3 regions of the Terribacillus sp. AE2B 122 genome follow, and region 2 is predicted to be linked to each of the others. Evidence: riboswitches for the same ligand, from Rfam matches in the RefSeq annotation. Region 2 holds a riboswitch; each other region holds the start of a gene.
What was found. A riboswitch is a leader RNA that binds a small molecule or an ion and turns the genes downstream of it on or off. The one in region 2 is predicted to bind S-adenosylmethionine.
Positions count from the first base shown of each region.

Region 1: it holds a riboswitch for S-adenosylmethionine, as region 2 does, so the genes downstream of both, AE2B122_RS06065 (LLM class flavin-dependent oxidoreductase) here and AE2B122_RS12030 (LLM class flavin-dependent oxidoreductase) in region 2, are expected to answer to the same signal.
Region 3: it holds a riboswitch for S-adenosylmethionine, as region 2 does, so the genes downstream of both, AE2B122_RS08600 (methionine ABC transporter ATP-binding protein) here and AE2B122_RS12030 (LLM class flavin-dependent oxidoreductase) in region 2, are expected to answer to the same signal.

Region 1 covers NZ_LR700943.1:148,617-155,994, reverse strand. Annotated here, with positions in the region: gene AE2B122_RS06080 (hypothetical protein) at 1-159, shown strand, start outside; gene AE2B122_RS06075 (aminopeptidase) at 212-1,441, shown strand; gene AE2B122_RS06070 (NUDIX domain-containing protein) at 1,480-2,070, opposite strand; gene AE2B122_RS06065 (LLM class flavin-dependent oxidoreductase) at 2,145-3,164, opposite strand; SAM riboswitch class I at 3,268-3,379, opposite strand; gene AE2B122_RS06060 (LLM class flavin-dependent oxidoreductase) at 3,443-4,441, opposite strand; gene AE2B122_RS06055 (NAD(P)-dependent oxidoreductase) at 4,545-5,405, shown strand; gene AE2B122_RS06050 (anion permease) at 5,712-7,145, shown strand; gene helD (RNA polymerase recycling motor HelD) at 7,181-7,378, opposite strand, start outside.
Region 2 covers NZ_LR700945.1:227,854-235,231, forward strand. Annotated here, with positions in the region: gene AE2B122_RS11995 (DUF2164 family protein) at 1-58, opposite strand, end outside; gene AE2B122_RS12000 (YdbC family protein) at 146-364, shown strand; gene AE2B122_RS12005 (uracil-DNA glycosylase) at 366-998, shown strand; gene AE2B122_RS12010 (VOC family protein) at 1,010-1,375, shown strand; gene mreBH (rod-share determining protein MreBH) at 1,515-2,522, opposite strand; gene AE2B122_RS12020 (CAP domain-containing protein) at 3,022-3,858, shown strand; gene AE2B122_RS12025 (DUF1992 domain-containing protein) at 3,930-4,301, shown strand; SAM riboswitch class I at 4,314-4,415, shown strand; gene AE2B122_RS12030 (LLM class flavin-dependent oxidoreductase) at 4,495-5,868, shown strand; gene AE2B122_RS12035 (S66 peptidase family protein) at 6,083-7,108, opposite strand; gene AE2B122_RS12040 (low molecular weight protein-tyrosine-phosphatase) at 7,233-7,378, shown strand, end outside.
Region 3 covers NZ_LR700944.1:27,646-35,023, reverse strand. Annotated here, with positions in the region: gene AE2B122_RS08610 (alpha-galactosidase) at 115-2,301, shown strand; gene AE2B122_RS08605 (GGDEF domain-containing phosphodiesterase) at 2,414-4,747, shown strand; SAM riboswitch class I at 4,922-5,031, shown strand; gene AE2B122_RS08600 (methionine ABC transporter ATP-binding protein) at 5,113-6,138, shown strand; gene AE2B122_RS08595 (methionine ABC transporter permease) at 6,129-6,791, shown strand; gene AE2B122_RS08590 (MetQ/NlpA family ABC transporter substrate-binding protein) at 6,797-7,378, shown strand, end outside.

The sequences.
Region 1 (7,378 bases), on a different contig from region 2:
TGCACAAAGTTTGTATGGCAGGCATTCTGGAGCGGTGCCAGAACCGATTTGACCAGTGCCCGGAAACAGCTATCCAGACGCTGGATCTTCCCTCGCCATATCAAGCATTCGGCCCATTTTGAGCCGATCGCAAAATTCTCGCTCGAGTATCGGCTCTAGTCATAATTTTCTGGTAAAATATGAAGATAGTATGATTAAAGGGGGATTTTGAATGCAATTCGAACAGAAATTAGAAAAATACGCCGAGCTACTGCTGCATATCGGCTTGAAAGTAAAGCAAGGACAGGATTTGATGATTGTAGCCGATCTAGCTGCTGCTCCTTTTACAAAGGTGGTAGCTCAGAAAGCATACGAAGCTGGCTTACGTGATGTTATTGTCGATTATCAGGATGATAACATTACAAAAGCAAAAGTGAAGCTTGCAAAAGAAGATGATTTGGATTACTTCACTCCATTCCGCGGCCGTGTGTATGAAGAACTAGCAGCAGCCGATACTGCTTTCCTGGAGCTCAAAACACCGAATCCATCTCTCTTTGAGGGAATCGATTCTGCTAGAGTTGCCCGTTATACGAAAGCAATGGGCGCTGCCAGACAAGGCTATCAAGCCCACAAAACGAATGGCCGTGTGAACTGGCTAATTGCATCGGTGCCAACTGTAGAATGGGCCGAATCTGTTTTCCCTGATTCACAAGGCCAGTCAGCTATCGACAAGCTATGGGATGCTATCTTCTTCACAACTCGCTCTGATAAGGAAAATACAGTTGAGCTGTGGGAACAGCATGTTACAGCTATGAAAAAGAATGCTGACCATTTAAATGCACGTAACTATCGCAAGCTGCATTATAAGGGACCTGGAACAGATTTGACAATTGAACTGCATCCTGATTCCTTCTGGACTTGCGCCGAATTTATGAAAGAAGATGGCTCTACATATATCCCGAATCTCCCTACAGAAGAAGTATTTACCATTCCTGTAAAGACAGGAGTAAACGGAACAGTTAGCAGCACAAAACCATTGAATTATGCAGGAACTTTGCTAGAGAACTTCTCCCTTACCTTTGAGAAAGGAAAAGTGGTAGACTTCACAGCGGAAAAAGGCTATGAAACATTGAAGAATTTGCTTGAAACAGACGAAGGGGCACAATTCCTTGGAGAGGTTGCGCTAGTACCGCACCAGTCGCCTATTTCTCAGTCTGGGATCGTGTTCAATAATACTTTATTCGATGAGAATGCTTCCTGTCATTTGGCTCTTGGCCAAGCGATTGGCATGTGCGTAAAGGATGCTCGCAATAAATCAAAAGAAGAATTTATGGAAATAGGCTTTAACTACAGTCTGACCCATGTTGATTTCATGGTTGGTTCCGGAGAATTATCCATCACAGGCGAAACGCCAGATGGAACAACTGAAGCTATCTTCGAAAATGGAAACTGGGCTTTTTAAAGACACAGAAAAGGAGCAGCGTAACGCTGCTCCTTTTGCTATGTACGGCAAATCATGAGTACTTCTCGGTAATAGCCAAGCTGATGAGGACACAGTTCATCATTCGCTACATCGATCCGCTGACGTGGAGCTCCTGCAACAACTTCCGCTTCTACGCTTGCCGCTTTTCCCTCGACGAGCTTTTCCAAATCATTTACACGCATCCGTACGATTTGTAGCACTTCTTCGTTTAAAAGAATATCTGGCAGTTCCTCTAAGTAGTAGAAGAATTGGTGACAGAACTCCCGATCGACTAAATTTTTGGCGAATAATTCTTCTTGAATGATTCCTTTATAAAAAAGATCGCTCTCTTGAAGCATAACACCCAATTCTTCCTGCACTTCACGTAAGCCTCCGACCACAGGCGTTTCGCCGCTTTCCAGATGACCAGCTGCGGTAATGTCGTATTTCCCGGGAAATTCACTTTTATTGAAAGAACGTTGCTGTAGATAAATGTATAGTTCTGTACCATCATGTTCTATAAACCAGCAGTGGAAAGTCTCATGCCAGTCTCCATCACGATGGACTTCCTCTCTTTCTTTCACCCCAAGCTCCCGATGCTGCTCATCGAAAATCGTCAATAGCTCCATGTTTTGCCCCCATACTTATTCCTTTTTTACTAATGTAAGCGATATCTTCAGGCTTGTCTACCGTATATTTCCAATCAGATCGAGTTATCGCGCATTTCCTCGACTAGTGGCATGATTTCGTTCGCGAACCGCACCATCTCCTGCATATGCGGCGAAAACTGAAGCAGCAAAAGACTGACACCAGCGTGCTCGTATGCAAGTATCCGCTGTGCAATTTGTAACGGGGTACCAACCAGATGCGGCCGAAGCCCTCTTGCAGAAACAGCATCATCGCTAATTTTGCTTTTTTGTGCCAGCTCTTCCTCTGTTACATATGATTCGTAATCTCCGCCGGTAATTCTTTCCCATTCCTGGTAGGCTTCTTCCTCCGTTTCACGGCAAATGACATAAGCTGTCATACCGAATTCGGTAAATGGAGATTTGCCAGCTGCCTCACGACGAATCTGCATATCAGCGATCATACTGGCCACTTCCTGTACAGAGCCGCCTTTCATTACATATGCATCACATGTCTCGGCAATTGTCTGCCGTAAATAGTCGCTTTCTCCACCAGCATATAATGGCGAAATCTCTTTGGTCTTGCCTGCCGGTAAATAATCGACATGCTGTACTTGATAGTACAAGCCATCATATGTGTAACTGCTAGCTGTCCAAACTCCGCGCAGCACTTCAAAGAATTCCTCTGTTTGCATATAGAAATCCTCTGATCCTGCAATATCACCATCTAGGCGTTTTTGCTCCTCTTCACGTAAGAAAGAAACGACCGCTAGTGAAAAACGGCTATTACTAATCTGATCAATCATTACTGCCTGTCTCGCTGCTTCCACAGGCTGATCGATGCTTGGCCGGACTGCTGCCATAATGTGCAATTTATCGGTTGCCTCCGCAATAGCGCCAGCAGCTTCCCAAAAGTTCAGCTGCTGACCGGCATTTTTTCCTTGGTATAGGTAGGTGTCTGGCAGGAAGACCGCATCGAATCCTAAGTTTTCAGCCGTATGCGCAGTTTCCTTCACATCTGACAGGCTAAGCGGTCCTCCATCTTCCACATGACGCAGCCAGCTGCTTGAAACTGGCTGCCAGTATGCATATTTCATTGTTATTACTCCTTTTGCACATAGGAAATCCTACCGAACGACACATCGATTCTACTAAAAAAGCTTCTTCGATGAGAAGAAGCTCTGTATTGCAGCCGTCGTCATCTTATCACGCAGCTTTTGCTGCAGGTCGTAGCACCTTCCTGCAGGACTGCCCTCCTACAGTGGGTTGCCGGGCTTCATCGGGCCTTTCCCTCCACCACTCGTTATAAGATTTCTTATGAATTGTACTTCCTACTATACCAGATTAGCAGTGTCTGATTCAAACAGAATAACTGCTATTGCTTACGCTGATGTGCCTCCATCAAAAGACGGTACCCATCTTGTCTTGCTTTCTCTTCATAAACTGGACTGGTGAGCATGAACTCAACTTCCCCGCCGTAATAGTCTTCCAGCTCTTCAAGCTGCTGCAGCACCTCAGTTGGTGTCCCAATTACCATGGTAGGACGATTGTCCTCAAGACGCTCTTTTTCATAAGGAGACATTTTGTAGTCTGCTGCCTTATCCGGGCGCAGCATCCCTTTGACTGGTCTCCCTTGTTCCTGAAGCAGCGATGCAACTTCATGACTTTTCGCCAGCGCTTGTGCAGCTGCTGTCGTCTCCGCACAGAATAAAAACAGACTTACCATCATTTGCGGCTGATGCTTCCCTTCTTGGAAGGCTTTCTGATACACATCCAGCACTGCTGCATCTTTATCTCCACGTATGAATTGGGCATAAGCAAACCCGATTCCATGATATGCAGCAAGACCAGCGCTGCCTGCGCTTCCGCCAAGGAGCCAGACAGACGGAGCAGTGTTAATGTTCGGCATCGCTACCAGATCTCCGAAGCGATGCTTTTCTTCTTTTCTTATATCCAAATAATGAAGCAAATCACGTATTTGCCGATCATACCAATCCTCCGGTACAGCCTTATGCTCCTGCAGTGCCCTTTTTGCGGCTGGCATACCGCCAGGAGCCCTCCCGATCCCAAGGTCGATCCTTCCTGGATGAAGTGCTTCGAGCAATCTTGCATTTTCAGCCACTTTATACGCACTATAATGAGGCAGCATAACACCGCCTGATCCGATACGGATGCGGGATGTTTTGGCAGCAAGATGCCCCATCAGAAGCTCTGGACTGCTATGAGCCAAGCTGCCAGCGTGATGTTCGGACACCCAAAAGCGCGTATACCCAAGCTGATCAGCGAGCTCTGCCAGCCGCACTGTTTCTTCCAATGCATCTGCCGCATTGCCATCTTCTTTGATTCGGGATTGATCCAATATACTAAGCTTCATTCTACCCACTCCTTCTTTGTATCATATCCTGTGCGAAAGACTTTTAAAAACAATCCGTTTTTCTGTATGCTAGAAATGACCGAATAAAAAGGATGGTGCTCAAATGATCGGATTTATCGGATTAGGAATCATGGGACAAAACATGGCAGCAAACCTGCTCGAAAAAGGCGAACAATTAGTAGTCTTTAATCGCACAAAAGAAAAAGCCCAAGCACTATTGGATAAAGGTGCTAACTGGGCAGAATCGCCACGGCAAGTCGGGGAACAAGCTGATATCGTATTTACGATGCTGACAGACCCAGCTGCTGTCCAAGCAGTTGCTTATGGGGAAGATGGACTTTTCAGCGGCATGAAGGAAAATAGTTTGTGGGTGGATGTCAGTACCGTAAAACCTGCGTTCACAAAAGAGATGGCTGAAGCTGCTCGTGCGCATCATATCCGTTTTGTTGATGCACCCGTATCAGGTTCAAAGGCTCCGGCGCAGCAAGGTAAACTGCACTTTCTAGTTGGCGGAGACGAACAAGATGTTAAAGAGATCACCCCGCTGCTTGAGAAAATGGGACAAAGCATCCAGCATATGGGCGTCAATGGTAATGGCTCATCTACTAAGCTTGCAGTGAATATGCTGCTTGTTCAGTCTCTGACTGGTTTATCTGAAGCAATCAGCTTTGGGGAAGCAGTCGGTCTTGATCGGGAGCATCTGATGGATGTATTGCTCGCCCTGCCTGTGACAAGTGATATCCAAGCTGGGAAACGGGATACGATTCTCCAGCAGAACTTTGATCCGCAATTTCCTCTGGAGCATGCATACAAAGACTTGCAGCAGATTTCCGAAACAGCTTATGAAGCAGGCGCTCCTCTTCCGATGACAAACAGTGTTAAAGAACTGTATGCATTAGCGAAAAAGAACGGCTATGGCAAACAGGATGTCGCTGCCGTTTATGCACTTTTAGCAAGAGATTGACACATATTAGACAAAGAATCCGAATTTTTTCGGATTCTTTTTTTATTCTCATCTATTATTTTTAATTAACATTGGCATATTAACAATATGTACAGGGTATGTAGGCATAAGGTACTTAATTCATGTGAAGTAATTTTTTTGCATATTTTCACCAAATTATAATCATTATCATCTGTTTGGTTTATTAAATTTTTTTAATCAGTTAGAAACAGGCACTCTACTAGCAGAATACTTTCATATCAATATTTTTATGCTAAGATAATTATGGTTTTATTAATTTAATAACTTTCTAAAGGGGTCTTCATCATGGCTGATTCATCTAACAAACCAAAACGGGAGGTCAAATGGATTCCGCTCCTAATCACTGTATTGATCGGCGTAATTCTTTGGTTCGTCCCTTCACCAGATGGTGTACAAGCAGAAGCATGGCATTTATTTGCTATCTTCGTCGCTACGATCATCGGTCTGATCATTAAACCGATGCCAATGGGCAGTGTCGCTATCCTTTCGCTGACGGCTATCGTTTTGACGAAGACACTCGGACTAGAAGAAGCGTTGAGCGGATTCCAGAATAGTACAATCTGGCTCATCGTCATTGCGTTCTTTATTTCCAGAGGTTTCATCAAAACTGGTCTCGGGTCCAGAATTGCCTATTTGTTCGTGCGTCTATTCGGTAAAAAGACTTTAGGCTTGTCTTACTCGTTGATCGGCAGTGACTTGATTCTGTCACCGGCCATGCCATCTAATACTGCTCGTGCCGGCGGTATCATTTTCCCAATCATCCAGTCATTATCAAGTTCATATGGTTCTAAAAGCGGTGATGGTACAGAGCGCAAAATTGGTTCTTTCCTGACTTTTGCATCCTACCAAGGAAACGGGATCACTTCAGCAATGTTCCTGACAGCAATGGCAGCAAACCCATTGGCAGCCATTGCTGCTGAGAGTGTTACTGGTCAATCAATCTCATGGGGAAGCTGGATTCTTGCTTCCATCGTGCCTGGTATCATCAGTTTGATTGTTATTCCTTTCGTCATCTTCAAGCTGTATTCTCCAGAAATCAAGGAAACACCGAAGGCGACTGAAATGGCGACAGAGAAATTACAAAGCATGGGTAAACTAAAGCGTTCTGAATGGTATATGATCGGCGTGTTCCTGCTTCTCCTTGTATTGTGGATTTTCGGCGAAAGCTTCGGAATCGGCTCTACGACAGCAGCATTCATCGGACTTGTCGTTCTATTGCTGACAGAAGTATTGACTTGGTCTGATATCAAACAAGAGCAAGGTGCATGGGATACACTCGTATGGTTCGCTGTACTTGTTATGATGGCGAATTACTTGAACGAACTTGGCCTTGTACCTTGGTTCAGTGATATTATGGGGAATGTTGTAAGTACACTTTCATGGCCTGTCGCATTGCTTGTATTGGCTATCGTGTATTTCTACTCTCATTATTTCTTTGCGAGTAACACAGCACATGTGAGCGCCATGTACGCAGCCTTTCTTTCAGTAGTTGTTGCAGCTGGTGCGCCGCCATTATTGTCAGCCCTATTGTTAGCTTTCTTCAGTAACTTGTTCGGCTGTCTGACACACTACGGCAGTGGTCCTGCACCGGTATTCTTTGGCGCAGGCTTCGTCACCCAGCAAAAATGGTGGGGGCTCGGCTTCCTCATCTCCATCATTCACTTGATCGTCTGGATCGGTATCGGCGGACTATGGTGGAAACTGATTGGTCTATGGTAAAAAAAAAAGGAATCCTTATGGATTCCTTTTTTTTATTAGCTTGTATAAGTAGCAGAATCTGCTGCTTCGATAAACGGACTCAAGTTGCCAACGCTGTACATATGCAATTCATGCATCGCTCGTGTACAAGCTGTATAAAGTAAAGTGCGTTCCGATTCATGGCCATACGCCTCATCTGAGACATCATACAGTATAACCGCATCGAACTCGATACCTTTGGCCAAATAAGCCGG
Region 2 (7,378 bases):
GCAGGGAACTTATCATTTCATTGCGCTGGGTGTCGTTTAATTGGATTGGGTTTTGCACGTGTTTTCCCTCCGTTGGCTTATTTTCGTTTCATTATAGCAGAAAGTTCTGCTAGACTTTAGAAAAGGAAAAAAGGTGGGAGTAACGATGGCAGAATTATCTTATGAGATAGTGAAAGAACTCGGAGTGCTATCTGTATCACCTAAAGGATGGCAGAAGGAACTCAATTTGATCAGCTGGAATGGGCGGGAGCCGAAGTATGATATCCGGGACTGGGCGCCGGAGCATGAGAAGATGGGAAAAGGTATCACATTGTCTGTTGAAGAAGTCAGGACATTGCGCACTTTATTGCAGGAGCAGGACTGACATGCTGCCGGAGAAGTTGGTTCAGTTAGCCAAAGAAAGAATGGCTCCTTATCCGTGTGAAGGTTTCCTGCCTGGAAGAGGGCCGAAGCATCCGGTTCTTTTCTTTGTCGGAGAAGCGCCAGGGGAAACGGAGATACATAGCCTGGTGCCATTCAGCGGACGAGCTGGCAAGGAGCTGGATCTGTTTCTGGAGCGAGCTGCTGTAGAGAGATCAGAGATTTTTATTTCAAGCGCAGTCAGAAGCAGACCTTATCAATATAAGACGAAGCAAATACGCGGTGAGACCATCACGAAGAAATATAATCGAACACCAACTAAGGCTGAAGTTCTTGCGCATGCGCCCGTTCTCGATTATGAAATTGCCCAAGCGGAACCTGAAGTTCTCGTGACTCTGGGGAGAATAGGCTGGGAACGGATAACTGGTTCGAAGGAGAAAATTACAGAAGTTGCTGGAAGGCTGATAGAACAGCCGATTCAGCAATTAAAGAGCTTGGAGGAGGATTCTTTCATCCTTTCCGAGAAGGTATATCGTATCTTCCCGACTTACCATCCAGCGTCCGTTTTTTATAATCCGGGCCTGCGACCGGTAATTGAAGAGCATGCCTATAAGATTCGCGAACTTTTGAACAGATAAGGAGAGATGTAATGGAAAAGGTCAACGGTAAAGTAATCGGGTTTGAATTGAACAGCCAAGATCCGGATAAGGCGGCGAGCTTCTACGCTAATGTTTTTGGCTGGAAGGTCGGTGCTCCAAATTGGGGTTATCATGAGGTGGAGACAGCTGGAGCAATTGATGGCGGAATCAGTAAAGGCCCACATGACTTTCCGCATGGGACAAGAATCCAGATTGAAGTGGAAGACTTGGATAAAGCCATTCAAGCTGCAAAAGAAGAAGGAGCAGTTGTTGTAAGAGAAAAGATGGATTTTGATTCTTTCTATCTCGCTTATCTGGTTGACCCGGTCGGAATCGGTATCGGACTTGTGCAGTCCAGATCCAAAGACCAGAAATAGCGGCTTAAGCGATAAATCCTTGTGCGAGGAAAAGGCACCTCACTCCAGGCTTTCTCACTTATTCCTTCGTTTCTAAGCGGTCTTTTCCGCTTTTCCATAAAAAAACAGGCGTATCAGCTGACTGATATGCCTGTTTTTTTTATTTTGCTGCTTTTTGCAGTTTAGTAATCATCTGCAGGGCACGACCTGTACCGATTGCAACAGATTCCAGTGGATTCGGAGCCAAATGAACAGGAACTGAGATTTCAGATGCAAGCCATTGCTGCATTCCTTTTAGCAATGCGCCTCCGCCAGTCAAGATGACACCGTGGTCAACGATATCTCCGCTTAGTTCTGGCGGGCAATCTTCTAATGTCATACGAATTGTTTCGAGGATCTGCTCCAATGATTCCTTAAGAGCTACTTGTACTTCCTTAGAAGAAATCCCGACAGTCTTCGGTAATCCTGTTACCATATCACGGCCGCGGACATCCATCATCAATTCATCATGGTCAATCAAAGCATAGCCGATTTCCATTTTAATTTGCTCTGCAGTTCTTTCTCCAATGAGGATATTGTACTGCTTGCGGATATATTGAATGATCTCCTCATCCATTGAATCCCCGCCGATGCGGACAGAACGGCAAGAAACAACGCCGCCGAATGAGATAATACCAACTTCACTTGTACCGCCGCCGATATCGACAATTACATTCGCAACTGGCTCATCTACAGGCAGGTCAGCTCCAATTGCTGCAGCTATTGGTTCTTCAATCAAGTGAACATGTTTAGCACCATACGATTTGACCGCATTATGTATAGCGCGTCTTTCTACGGAAGTACTTCCAGACGGTGTGCAGACAACGATGGTTGGTTTGCGAAGGGAAGAGCCCATCACTTTGCTCACTTTTTTCAGGATTTCTTTCAATAATTGAGCTGTTACATCATAGTCAGCGATTACGCCATCTTTTAATGGACGAATTGGTACGATATTCTTAGGTGTTTTACCGACCATTTCTTTCGCTTCTGCTCCAACAGCAACAACGTTTTTTGTTTCCATATCAATCGCAACCACAGAAGGTTCATTCAATACGATTCCTTTTTGTTTTGTATACACAAGTATATTTGCAGTGCCAAGGTCTATTCCGATTTCGGGATTAGAAAACATTATATTTCCTCCAATAATGACATATTTCTACTATATTTATTCTCCCCCGTATAAAGCTTTATGGGGGTAGATCTGTCAAAGAGCTAAAAAGCCGCTAAGATTCGACATAATTTATTCTATCACCTGGTATAGAGGTGATAAAGAGATACCTTTATCCTAATTTGGGAGATTAAACTAATAAGTTTAGGAGAAAAGGATTATATGAGAGTAGTAAGCGTAAGTCAATTTACAGATTGATTACAAAAACTGAGGTATTGTTACAAAATCTAGGAGTAAAAAAGGGTGTCAATCCTAAATTACATCCAATAAATAGAAAGGACGCTGTTTATTGCTAGTTTCGTAGTCGATAAAATGGGTAAGATTTCGCATAAGAACTGACTTTTCACGAAGCTGTTTACGCTTGTATGCCTATTGGAAATTCTAGGCTGCAATATTACACAAAAACCCATGCTATGATGTTGCTGCAACAGAAAACACACATCTCGAAAGGAGCAACATCATGTTTAAGAAAGTATTAGTAACAACACTATCTACAGCTATCCTAGCAGGTGGCGCTTTGGCAGGAACAGCAAATGCTGCACCAGCTCAACCAACTAAAGAAGAAGCTCAAGTGCACGTAGCACAAGTAGTGAAAAGCGGATCTTTCTCTTCTATCGAAGATTTGAATAAATGGGTGAATGAATATCTATCAGCTTATAACATTCACATTAATACTGATAGCTTGCTAGCGAAGTACAATGTACAGCAGCCAGCTCAACAGGAGAAAGCGCAGACTCAAGCACCTAAGCAAGAGGAAGCGAAAGCACCTGCTTCTAATAAAGAAGAGCAAAAAGCAGCTCCTAAAAAAGAAGAAAAAGCTGAAGAGCAAGCAACTGAACAAAAAGCTCAAGCTCCAGCACAAAAACAAGAAACTGCTTCTGATAACAAGCAAACAGAAGAAAAACAAGCTACTGAAGGTCTAAGTGCATTCGAACAGCAAGTAGTGGACTTGACTAACAAAGAGCGTGAAAAAGCTGGTCTTAAAGCTTTAAAAGCTGATACTGAACTAAGCAAAGTAGCTCGTGCGAAATCCAAAGATATGGCTGACAATGGTTACTTCGATCACAACAGCCCAACTTACGGTTCTCCGTTCGATATGATGAAATCTTTCGGTATTTCTTATAAAACTGCAGGTGAAAACATCGCTCAAGGACAAAAGACTCCAGAAGAAGTCGTTGAAGCATGGATGAACAGCCAAGGTCACCGTGAGAATATCCTTAACCCTGATTACACTAATATCGGTGTAGGTTATGTAGAAAACGGTAACTACTGGACACAACAATTCATTGGTAAATAATTCAGATTATTGTATAATGAAAAGCAACCGATTATAATCGGTTGCTTTTCTTGTATATAGGGAGTGATTATATGGATCTGATTTCGCTGCTTGCGGAAGAACGAATCAAGCAGGCTGAAGCCAATGGAGAGTTCCGTAACCTTCCAGGAGCAGGAAAACCTTTGGAGCTGGAGGACTTATCAGGTGTACCGGAGGATATGCGGATGAGCTACAAAATTCTCAAGAATGCTGGATATATTCCGCCTGAAATGGAGCTGCAAAAAGAGATTGTAGCACTGCGCGATTTACTTCACGTTTGTACGAACGACACTGAACGAGCGTGTTACCGAAAGCGGATCAGCGAGAAAGAGATCCAATACGAAGCACTGCTTCAGAAGCTTAAGCGAAATTCGCCAGACACTCTCAGTCAATATCGGGAACAAATCGAACATAAACTAACCTAACTAAATAATATTTTCTTATCACGAGAGGTGGAGGGACTGGCCCTTTGAAGCCTCGGCAGCAGGCAGTAATGTACTGTGCCAATTCCAGCAGACGACAAGTCTGACAGATAAGAGGAGCATTTTACCTTGGATAAGGAGCCTCTTCTGTAAAACGGAAGAGGCTTTTTTTACATAATTAGAGGAGTGGAGAACAATGACGAAACAAATTATCCTGCAAGCATTTGATATGACAGCCGCCAATCATAACGCCCATGGCTTATGGAAGCATCCGGAGAACAGAAGGCATCGGGAATATAAGTCGCTGGATTACTGGATAGAGCTTGCACGCCTTTTGGAAAAAGGAAAGTTTGATGCGATTTTCTTTGCAGATGTACTTGGTGTTTATGACGTATATGGAGGGGATGAAAAGGCAGCGCTGCGTGACGGAGTGCAAGTGCCGCTTAATGATCCAGCCTTCGTTATCCCGGCCATGGCAGCTGTGACGAAGCATTTGTCCTTCGCTGTCACTGTCAGTACATCTTATGAACAGCCATTTCATAATGCGCGTAAATTTTCGACGCTTGATCACCTGACAAATGGGCGTGTTGCTTGGAATATCGTTACATCCTATTTACCGAATGCTGCTCAGAATTTTGGGATGGATAAGATGGTTAAGCATGATGAACGTTACAGAATAGCTGATGAATTCCTAGAGGTTTCTTATAAGCTGCTAGAGGATAGCTGGGAAGAGGATGGTGTTATCTCGGATCCGGAAACAGGGGTTCTAGTGGATCCGGAAAAAGTTCACCGTATAAAACATAAGGGTACCTATTTCTCAGTAGAAGGGCCGCATGTGAGTGAGCCATCTCCGCAGCGTACACCTGTGCTTTACCAAGCAGGTACTTCGGAAAAAGGCAGGGATTTCGCAGCAAGACATGCTGAATGTGTTTTTGTCGGAGGACCTACACCAGAAAAAATCAACTATTACATCGAAGATATTAAAGCGCGGGCGGAGGCGTATGGCAGAAGCCGCGATGAAATTAAGGCGTTTACTTTCCTGCATGTCGTAGTGGCTGAAACGGAGGAGAAAGCTCTTGCAAAATATGATGAAGTTAAACATTATTGGAGCGCAGATGCTGCCAAGGCCCAATATGGCGGCTCTACTGGTTATGATTTGGCTTCTTATGAAAATGAAGAAGAGCTGTTCACATACAAGCACACAGAACAAGGTCAATCGCGAGCTGCTTATCTGACAAAGGATGCTGCCAAGCCATTTACAGTCAAAGAGATACAGGAAAAATTTAGCCAACCTGCTGAAATGGATATCATTATCGGCAGTCCTGAGCAAGTTGCGGACAAAATCGAGGATTTTTTTGTGCGAAGCGGAGTAGATGGCTTCAATCTGACACATTACATTACACCAAAAGATCTGCATGACTTTGTCGAATTAGTTGTACCTATCTTGCAGGAGCGAGGATTATATAAGAAGGATTATGCAGATGGAACATTCAGGGAGAAATTGTACGGACACCCGCATCTAGCTGCGGCACATCCTGCAAAACAAGGAAAGAGGCTGGGACAAAACTAGATAGCTCATCCCTAAAGGCGAACAATTTCTAGGTTGGAAGGGTTGAATTGCCGCTCCGGAAATACACTGCGCTTTCCGCGGGCGGCTGGAGATGCTCCTCGTGCTAACGCACTCCGGGGTCTCGCAATTTAAGTGAAAAAATCCGAACCTAAGCAAATTCACTGCTTCGTTCGGATTTTTGTTTGGCCAAAATACTATTCTCCCAGCCTCTTTTTTATTCCAAATAAGTCAGGGTTCCGCTTTTATTCTGAAAGGAAACTGTTGCAAGTGCACCATTAATCATTGTGAACTGCGGGGGCATATGCCCGATATCAGCATCAAAGATAATGGGCAGGCCAATTTCATCTGCAAATTCATGGATCATCTGTTTATCTGTATAATCCTCTGAAGGATTGCTCCGAGAAGGCCTGCCGATTAGTAAGCCACTTGCTCCATCGAACCAGTCGTGCTCCTTCAGATGCCAAAGATTCCGGTAAGCTTCTGCTGTATCCCAATCCAACCATTCCAAGTAGACGATTGTGTCTTCTTTAAAAGATTTTCGCCACTCCTTGATTGGTGCAAACTTTGTCCCGGCTATGGTCGTCAATGTATTCAGACAGCCGCCAATTAAGCGACCAGTAAAGGATACAGCTTCATTTGTCGTGGATTTCCATTCTGTACTGCTATCCAAATCGAAACCCGAAGGATTATCTAGTTCAAAAAGCGCGTCCCATGAAGATTGATACATAGGGGAGGAGTGCTGAACAACGTGTTTGCGGGATGGTGCCGATAATATCTTATGCCATTGCTTTGTCGTTTCATCGAGTGCTTCCATATTCAAATCAAAGAAATTAGTCGCATGGGCAGATGCAATATTCGTCTGGAGTGTATAGCTGCATAAAAGTGTGCTTGTGTCAGAATAACCAATCAGCCATGTCGGTTTGCTCTTGGATAGCTTGTCCCAATCCAGCCTAGGCAATACTTGTACAAGCAGCTCTCCGCCCCATGGCGGCATAATGGCATCAATTGCGGGATCGGTCAGATAGGTCATCAGCTCGTTTGCTCTAGTTTCAGCAGAACTGCTTCTTGCCGCTTGCTGTTTCCAGACAGTTTCTCCAATGACTACATGGGCACAGAGTTTTTCCAGCTGACTTTTAGCTTTATGTATTTTGTAATGCAATGGAGCAGGAACTCCGCTGGATGGAGCGGTAATTGCGAAGGTGGAGTTAAGAGTTAAAGCGCTTGGATAAATGGTCGACACTACTATCACCCTTTCCTTTTCCATATTATAGCATGGACACTGTCGTTTGAACCGTTGTTCTAGGGGGAATGGAATACCAGACATTCGCACATTTTCACATTTATAAAACGAGGGAGTTGAGTGAATGATAAATGTGTTGTTTATTTCTTTGGGCAATATCTGTCGCTCGCCGATGGCTGAGGCGATTTTCCGCAAACGGATAGAGGAAGCAGGTCTATCTGAATTTGTTACAGTCGACTCAGCTGGTATCGGTCACTGGCATGAAGGAAA
Region 3 (7,378 bases), on a different contig from region 2:
CTGATAATCTTTAATAGATAATCAGAAATATTTTAATATGTTGTTTTATAGCATAGAAGCGGCAAAGAAAACAGTATATGTTACCAACTAAAAGTTCAAAGGGGTAGAAAAGCGATGGCGATTAGATTCGATGAAGAACAGCGTACTTTTCATCTGCAGGGAAAATCGATTAGTTATGTTATGCAGCTGGAGCGAGATGGTTATTTGACGCACCAGTATTGGGGGAGAAAAATCAGGCAGTTTCGTAATAGTAATCGGCAGCAGTACATAGATCGTTCTTTCTCACCTAATCCGTACAATCGAGACAGGACATTCTCGTTGGATGCTTTGCCGCAGGAATACCCGCAGTATGGTAATTCGGATTTTCGCAAGCCGGCCTATCAGATTCAAATGGAAAACGGATCGACGGTAACCGATTTGCGTTACAAATCTCATCGTATATTCAGTGGTAAGCCGAAGCTGACAGGGCTTCCTGCAACGTATGCCGGTCAGGAAGGAGCAGAAACGCTGGAAATAACCATGGAGGACGAATTACTTCATTTGGAAGTGGTCTTGCTCTATACAATTTTCAGTCAGTATGATGTGGTCGCGAGATCTGCACAATTCCGTAATAAGGGCAAACAAAAGCTAAAGCTCTTACAGGCTGCTAGTGTAAGTGTAGACTTCCGTCGGTCAGACTTTGACATGCTGACTATGCCGGGGGCTTGGGGGAAGGAAAGGCATCTCGAAAGGCGTGCTTTGCAAGCAGGTATACAGTCTACGGAAAGCACACGTGGAGCAAGCAGTCATCAGCAGCATCCGTTTATCGCTTTGATGGAAAAGCACGCAACAGAAGAACAGGGAGAAGTGTTCGGATTTCATCTTGTTTACAGCGGTAATTTCCTTGCTCAGGCAGAAGTCGACCAGTTTGCGACGACTCGAGTGACAATGGGTATCAACCCGTTCGACTTCACGTGGTTGCTGGAACCAAACGGAACATTCCAAACACCGGAAGCTGTGCTTGTTTATGCAGCGGATGGTCTAGGGGCGATGTCGCAAACACTGCATGAATTTTATCAGCAGCATTTAGTAAGAGGGGAATACAGAGATAAAGAGCGACCAATTCTAATTAATAATTGGGAAGCGACGTATTTCGATTTTAATGCTGATAAAATTGAGGGAATCGCTAAAGCCGGTAGTGAGCTCGGTATCGAGCTTTTCGTATTGGATGACGGCTGGTTCAAAAAACGGAATTCAGATTCTACATCATTGGGAGATTGGTTCGTTGATAAGACGAAGCTGCCGAACGGACTTGACGATTTGGCGAAACGTGTGAACGATTTAGGCATGCAATTTGGACTTTGGTTTGAGCCGGAAATGGTGTCTGTGGACAGCGATTTGTACCGGGAGCACCCGGACTGGTGTCTGCATGCCCCGGATCGCTATCGTACAGAAAGCCGCGATCAGCTCGTGCTCGATTTTTCAAGACAGGACGTTCGGAAGGAGATTATAAAACGAGTTTCCGACATCCTTGAAAGTGCACCAATTACTTATGTGAAATGGGATATGAACCGGCATTTGTCTGAAGTTGGATCAGCCTTACTTCCTCCTGAGCGTCAGCGGGAAACGGCACATCGACATATTCTTGGCGTCTATGAAGTGATGGATGAGATAACCTCTCGTTTTCCGCAAGTACTGTTTGAGAGCTGTTCAGGCGGCGGCGGCCGTCATGATCCGGGAATTCTGTATTATATGCCACAGGCTTGGACAAGTGATAATACAGATGCTGTTGAGAGGCTTAAGATCCAATATGGTACAAGCCTGCTTTATCCGATTGCCTCGATGGGTTCTCATGTATCGGATGTGCCGAACCATCAAGTGCACCGATTTACATCATTGGAGATGCGGGGAGATGTCGCGATGGCAGGGAATCTTGGATACGAGCTGGATCTTACAAAGCTTACTAGCGAGGAGAAGGAGATTGTCAAACAGCAGATTACTTCTTATAAAGAGATTCGCAGACTCGTTCAGTTTGGGCAATTCTATCGTTTGAAAAGCCCGTTTGAAGGCAATGAAACGGCTTGGATGTTTGTGAATGAAGACAAAACTGAAGCTTTTATCTGTTATTATCGTGTGCTGGCTGAGCCGGCAGCACCACTCGCTTCTTTGCGGTTGAAGGGGTTGGACGATGCCAAAGACTACTGGATCATTGGCACAAGTGAAATATATAGCGGTGATGAACTGGAGTACAGCGGTATTCGTATACCGACAGACCTTATTGGGGACTTCGTAAGTTATACCTGGCATCTAAAAGCTGAATAGCAGTAAAAGTCGCATTTTTGATGCGACTTTTTTATTTTGCTGTATAGGAAAACATGCTTGGTTATCGTATACTTTAGCTACTATTTCAATCTATCAAGAGAGAAGGCTGCAGTTGGAGAAGTCAAATAAGAGAAACATCAAAGCATATACAACCTTTGTTTTTTTATTCCTGCTTTTTTCTGCAGTTTATTTATTTCTATTTCGCCAGGAACCCCGGGAACTAGCGCTAGGTGCTGGTCTCTTTGCAATCATCGGTTCCGGTCTGCCGGCATTTTGGGCTTTTCGTGCTTATCATGAAGCTGAGCGGCAAGTGCGGCGGTTTTGGCTGTTTCTGGGCTTTGCGCTGCTGGGCTGTCTATTAGCAACGGTAAGCTCCTATTTTTACAATTTCAATATTGGAATAAATAACATCTTGTTATCAGCAGCAGACGTTCTATGGGTTGTATCGATTATCTTCAGTTTATTGGCGTTCCTGTACTTGATCAAACAAAAAGCGGGTGAGGTGACAATTTACGAAGTTGTCTATGATGCTGTGATCATCATCGTTGCTGCGGCCTGTTTAAGCTGGGAATTTTTGATGAAGCAAACCTGGTTTCAATTAACGCAGGATGGTATTCTCATCCAGCTTTTGGCCATCAGTCACCCAGCTAGCGATTTGCTAGTGTTATTTTTCTTGATTTGTGTATTTAATGCCCTCAGTTATCAGCGTTTGTCAAAGGCACTAGCCTGTATTTGTATCGGCTTTTTGCTCTTTTTGGTTTCTGATACCGTCTTTTTGTATTTGGCATTACAAAATATGTATTACTTCGGAAATCCCATTGACTGGCTCGGGACAGCAAGTTTGCTTGTAATTGGCGGTGCTGCTTTCTTTGCGGATGATCTTGATGCACTGAGCCGGCAAGAATCCCGAACTGCAAGCACGCCGCTATTTTCGGCACGACTATGGTTTTCCAATGTCAGCGTTCTGGTTTTACTTGCACTCATCGTAGCCAGAGGCGGCGGATTTGATTTAATAGCACTTGGCTGTATTGTTTCTACATTACTGATCATCTTTCGACAAATGAATACAATGTTCCAGAATAGAAAGCTCATGCTTGAACTGGAAGGTAAAGTATTGGAGCGAACTGAAGAGCTGTTTCAAAAAAATAAGGAATTGGAAGCTTCCATCGAACGAACGGAATTCCTTGCTGCTCATGATCCGCTGACAGGGCTCCCGAACCGTCGTGAATTTGATCGGATAGCTTCAGAATGGGTAAAGACGAACGAAAGCGGTTTTTCCTTGCTCTTTTTGGATATGGATCATTTCAAATGGGTGAATGACACGATGAATCATGGTGCCGGGGACATGCTGCTGAGAAAGGTGGCAGAACGATTGCAAGGGAATCTCGTGTCAGGAGCAAAGGTGTTCCGCCAAGGTGGAGATGAATTCCTTATTCTGTTGCCTATTACGAAGATTCCTGAGATAGAAAGAACTGTATGTGAATTAATTCAATCACTTGAACAGGTGTTTTATCTCCATGGAAAGGAAGTATTTGTTTCTGCAAGTATCGGAATTAGTCTTTATCCGCAACATGCCGAAGATGTCGAACTATTGACTATTAAAGCAGATACTGCCATGTATGCAGCAAAGAAAAGTCACGGAAAGCGTTGGCTATTCTATGATGAGACGTACCTCCCTGCAGAACAATCCAAGCTCGAGCTTGAGAAAGAGATGCGGTATGGACTGGAAAGAGGAGAGTTCCAGCTTCACTTTCAGCCGCTATATCGTTTAGATACAAATACTGTTTCTGGTGCGGAGGTATTGATGCGCTGGGAGCATCCGGAGCGAGGGCTGCTGTTTCCCAATACATTCATTCCGCTTGCTGAAGAATCACGTTTCATTATTCCTCTTGGAAGATGGATGATCCGAGAAGTGTGCAGACAATGGAGCTGCTGGAAAACACAAGAGTATGAACCGATCAGCCTTGCTGTTAATATTTCTGTCAATCAATTCCTCCATCCCGATTTTCTCGCAGAATTAGAGGATGCGCTGCGTGAATATGAGATGGACCCGACTTATCTGGAATTGGAAATCACAGAAAATATCCCATTTAGTGACTCCTATGCTATAGCTGTTCTGGAGCATATCAAGCAGCTTGGTATTCGTATCAGCATCGATGATTTTGGGACAGGTTACAGCTCTCTTCAGTACATCCAGCGCCTGCCTGTTCATACATTGAAAATCGATCGTGCTTTTGTCTGCGATATGATGCACAATCGAAATAATAAAGTGTTGGTTGAAACGATTTTACTTATGGCAAAGCAACTCGATCTGGACGTGGTTGCTGAAGGTGTCGAGGAACAGGAACAGCTTGAATTTCTAAAGGAAAATGGCTGTGCGTTAGTGCAGGGATATTTGATTGGGAAGCCGACGGAGGCCGTGTTATTTCGTTCGAAGTGGCTGTAAATCCTAAGAGTGACTTTTGACAAGCATTATACTATGTTTGAAAGGCTGCGTGTAAGCAGCCTTTTTTTATATCGACAAGGGAAGAAGAAAAAAAGATTTTCAAAAAATGAATTGACATTCTATTGGAAAACCCATAACATGGTAATCAAATCTTACAACTACATACTTGTTTTATTCTTATCCAGAGAGACCGAGGGATCAGGCCCTATGACGTCTCGGCAACGGGTTTACACAAATACCGTGCCAATTCCTGCAAACGCCTATGAGCGTTTGGAAGATGAGAATGAGGAAGTTTCATACGTGGAGCCCTCTTTTTTCTGGATAAGGAAAAAGAGGGCTCTTTTGCGTTGATGGGAGGAAAAGTGATGATTACGTTCAAGGATGTATCTAAGACTTTTACAATCGGAAAACGGGAGGTGCATGCTGTCCGAAATGTGAATCTGACAATCGAGGAAGGAGAAATATTCGGCATTATCGGCTTCAGCGGAGCAGGTAAAAGTACATTGTTACGGCTAGTGAATGTGCTGGAGAACCCGACGGCTGGAGCTGTGGAAGTGCAAGGTGTGGATTTAGCTAGTCTTCGCCCAACTGAGGTCAGGAAAGTACGCCGCAGGATAGGGATGATCTTTCAGAATTTCAATCTGTTAACCTCGCGGACTGTTGCTGGTAATGTTGCTTATCCTTTGAAACTGGCAAAAATGCCGCGAGCAAAAATAAAAGAGAGAGTAGATGAACTTCTCCGCTTCGTTGGATTGTCGGATAAAGCAAAGGATTATCCGGAACAGCTGTCGGGAGGGCAAAAGCAGCGAGTGGGCATTGCTAGGGCGCTAGCTACTTCGCCGGATATTTTGATTTGTGATGAAGCAACCTCAGCGTTGGACCCTGATACAACCGGAGAGATACTCCGACTTCTGAAAAAGGTAAATAAGGAATTCGGCATCACAATTCTACTGATTACCCATGAAATGCATGTGATTCAGTCAATCTGCGACAAGGTTGCTGTTATGGAGGATGGCGAGGTCATAGAATCGGGAGGAGTATTCGATACATTCACAAGTCCTGCCCATCAGACGACGAAGCGTTTCATCCGTTCCGTGCAGCAGGATCTTCCTTCTCCGTCCCTATTGGATGAGTGGCGACAAAAAGGCGGGAAGCAACTGTATCGGATCATCTTTAAAGGAGAGGTTGCGAGCGAACCTGTCTTATCCCGGGTAACGAGGAAGCACGATATTGACGTGAACATCGTCTATGGTTCCGTCCAAGAGATTCAGGCTAAATTCTACGGAAACTTACTTGTTAGCTTTGATGGAGACGTTGGGAAAACGGCCAATGCAGTGGAAGAATTGAATGAAATCGTACAAATAGAGGAGGTGGACGTAACATGGGCGTAGATTGGCAGACATTTTGGCCGCGAATCGTCGAAGCAACAGGTCAGACGATCCTGATGGTAGCTGTCACTTTGGTGATTGGGTCAATTTTCGGTATTATTATCGGTCTTTTACTTTTTGTAACACGAAAAGGAAACATCTTGGAAAATGCTTTTCTTTATCAAATTATTAATTTTCTAATCAACATTATCCGTCCGATCCCCTTCATTATCTTTTTAGTTGCGATTAGTCCGCTGACCAGAGAGGTGATTGGCACGACCATCGGAACATGGGCAGCTATTTTTCCGATGAGCATAGCAGCAGCATTCAGCATCGCTCGGGTTGTGGAAAACAACTTCATAAGTATCGATCCTGGTGTCATCGAAGCTGCCAAGGCCATGGGAGCTAGTCCGCTTCAGATCATTTATACGATACTGATTCCGGAAGCACTCGGTCCGCTCGTTCTCGGATTGACGTTCATTACAATCAGTCTGATTGATTTCTCCGCAATGGCAGGAACTGTCGGCGGAGGGGGTCTCGGCCATGTGGCGATGACATATGGATATCAGCGATTTGATACGAGCGTCATGATGGTTACAGTCGTTATTTTAATTGTGCTTGTCCAGCTTGCCCAATGGGTCGGCAATACACTTTCCAGAAAAATCTTAAGGAGATGATTGACGTGAAAAAAGCTCTACTAGGAATTGTTTCGTTAGTCTTTTTGTTTATCCTTGCAGCATGCGGAAGTAGCTCAGCAGATGGCAGTCAAACAGTTAAAATCGGTGTGACAGGGTCTGATGGTGACCAATGGCCAATATTGAAAGAAAAGGCGAAGGAAGAGGGAATCAATATCGAACTTGTAGAATTCTCCGACTATACATTGCCAAACCAAGCATTGGCGAACGGTGAAATCGACATGAACTCATTCCAGCATATCGCCTTCCTAAGTCAATATGCCAAAGAAAATGGTGATACTATCGTGCCAATCGGTTCGACAGTCATTGCCCCAATCGGAGCCTATTCAGAGAAAATAGATAGCCTTGATGAATTGAAGGAAGGCGACAAGATTGCTATCCCGGATGATCCGTCCAACCAAGCTAGATCGCTGCGGGCTTTGGAAGCAGCTGGCGTAATCAAATTAGCGGATGATTTTGGCCAATTCGGAGATCCTTCCAAGATTGTAGAGAATCCGAAGAATATTGAGATTGTACCTGTTGTTGCGCAGCAAACACCACGTGTACTGCCAGATGTAGCAGTATCTTTT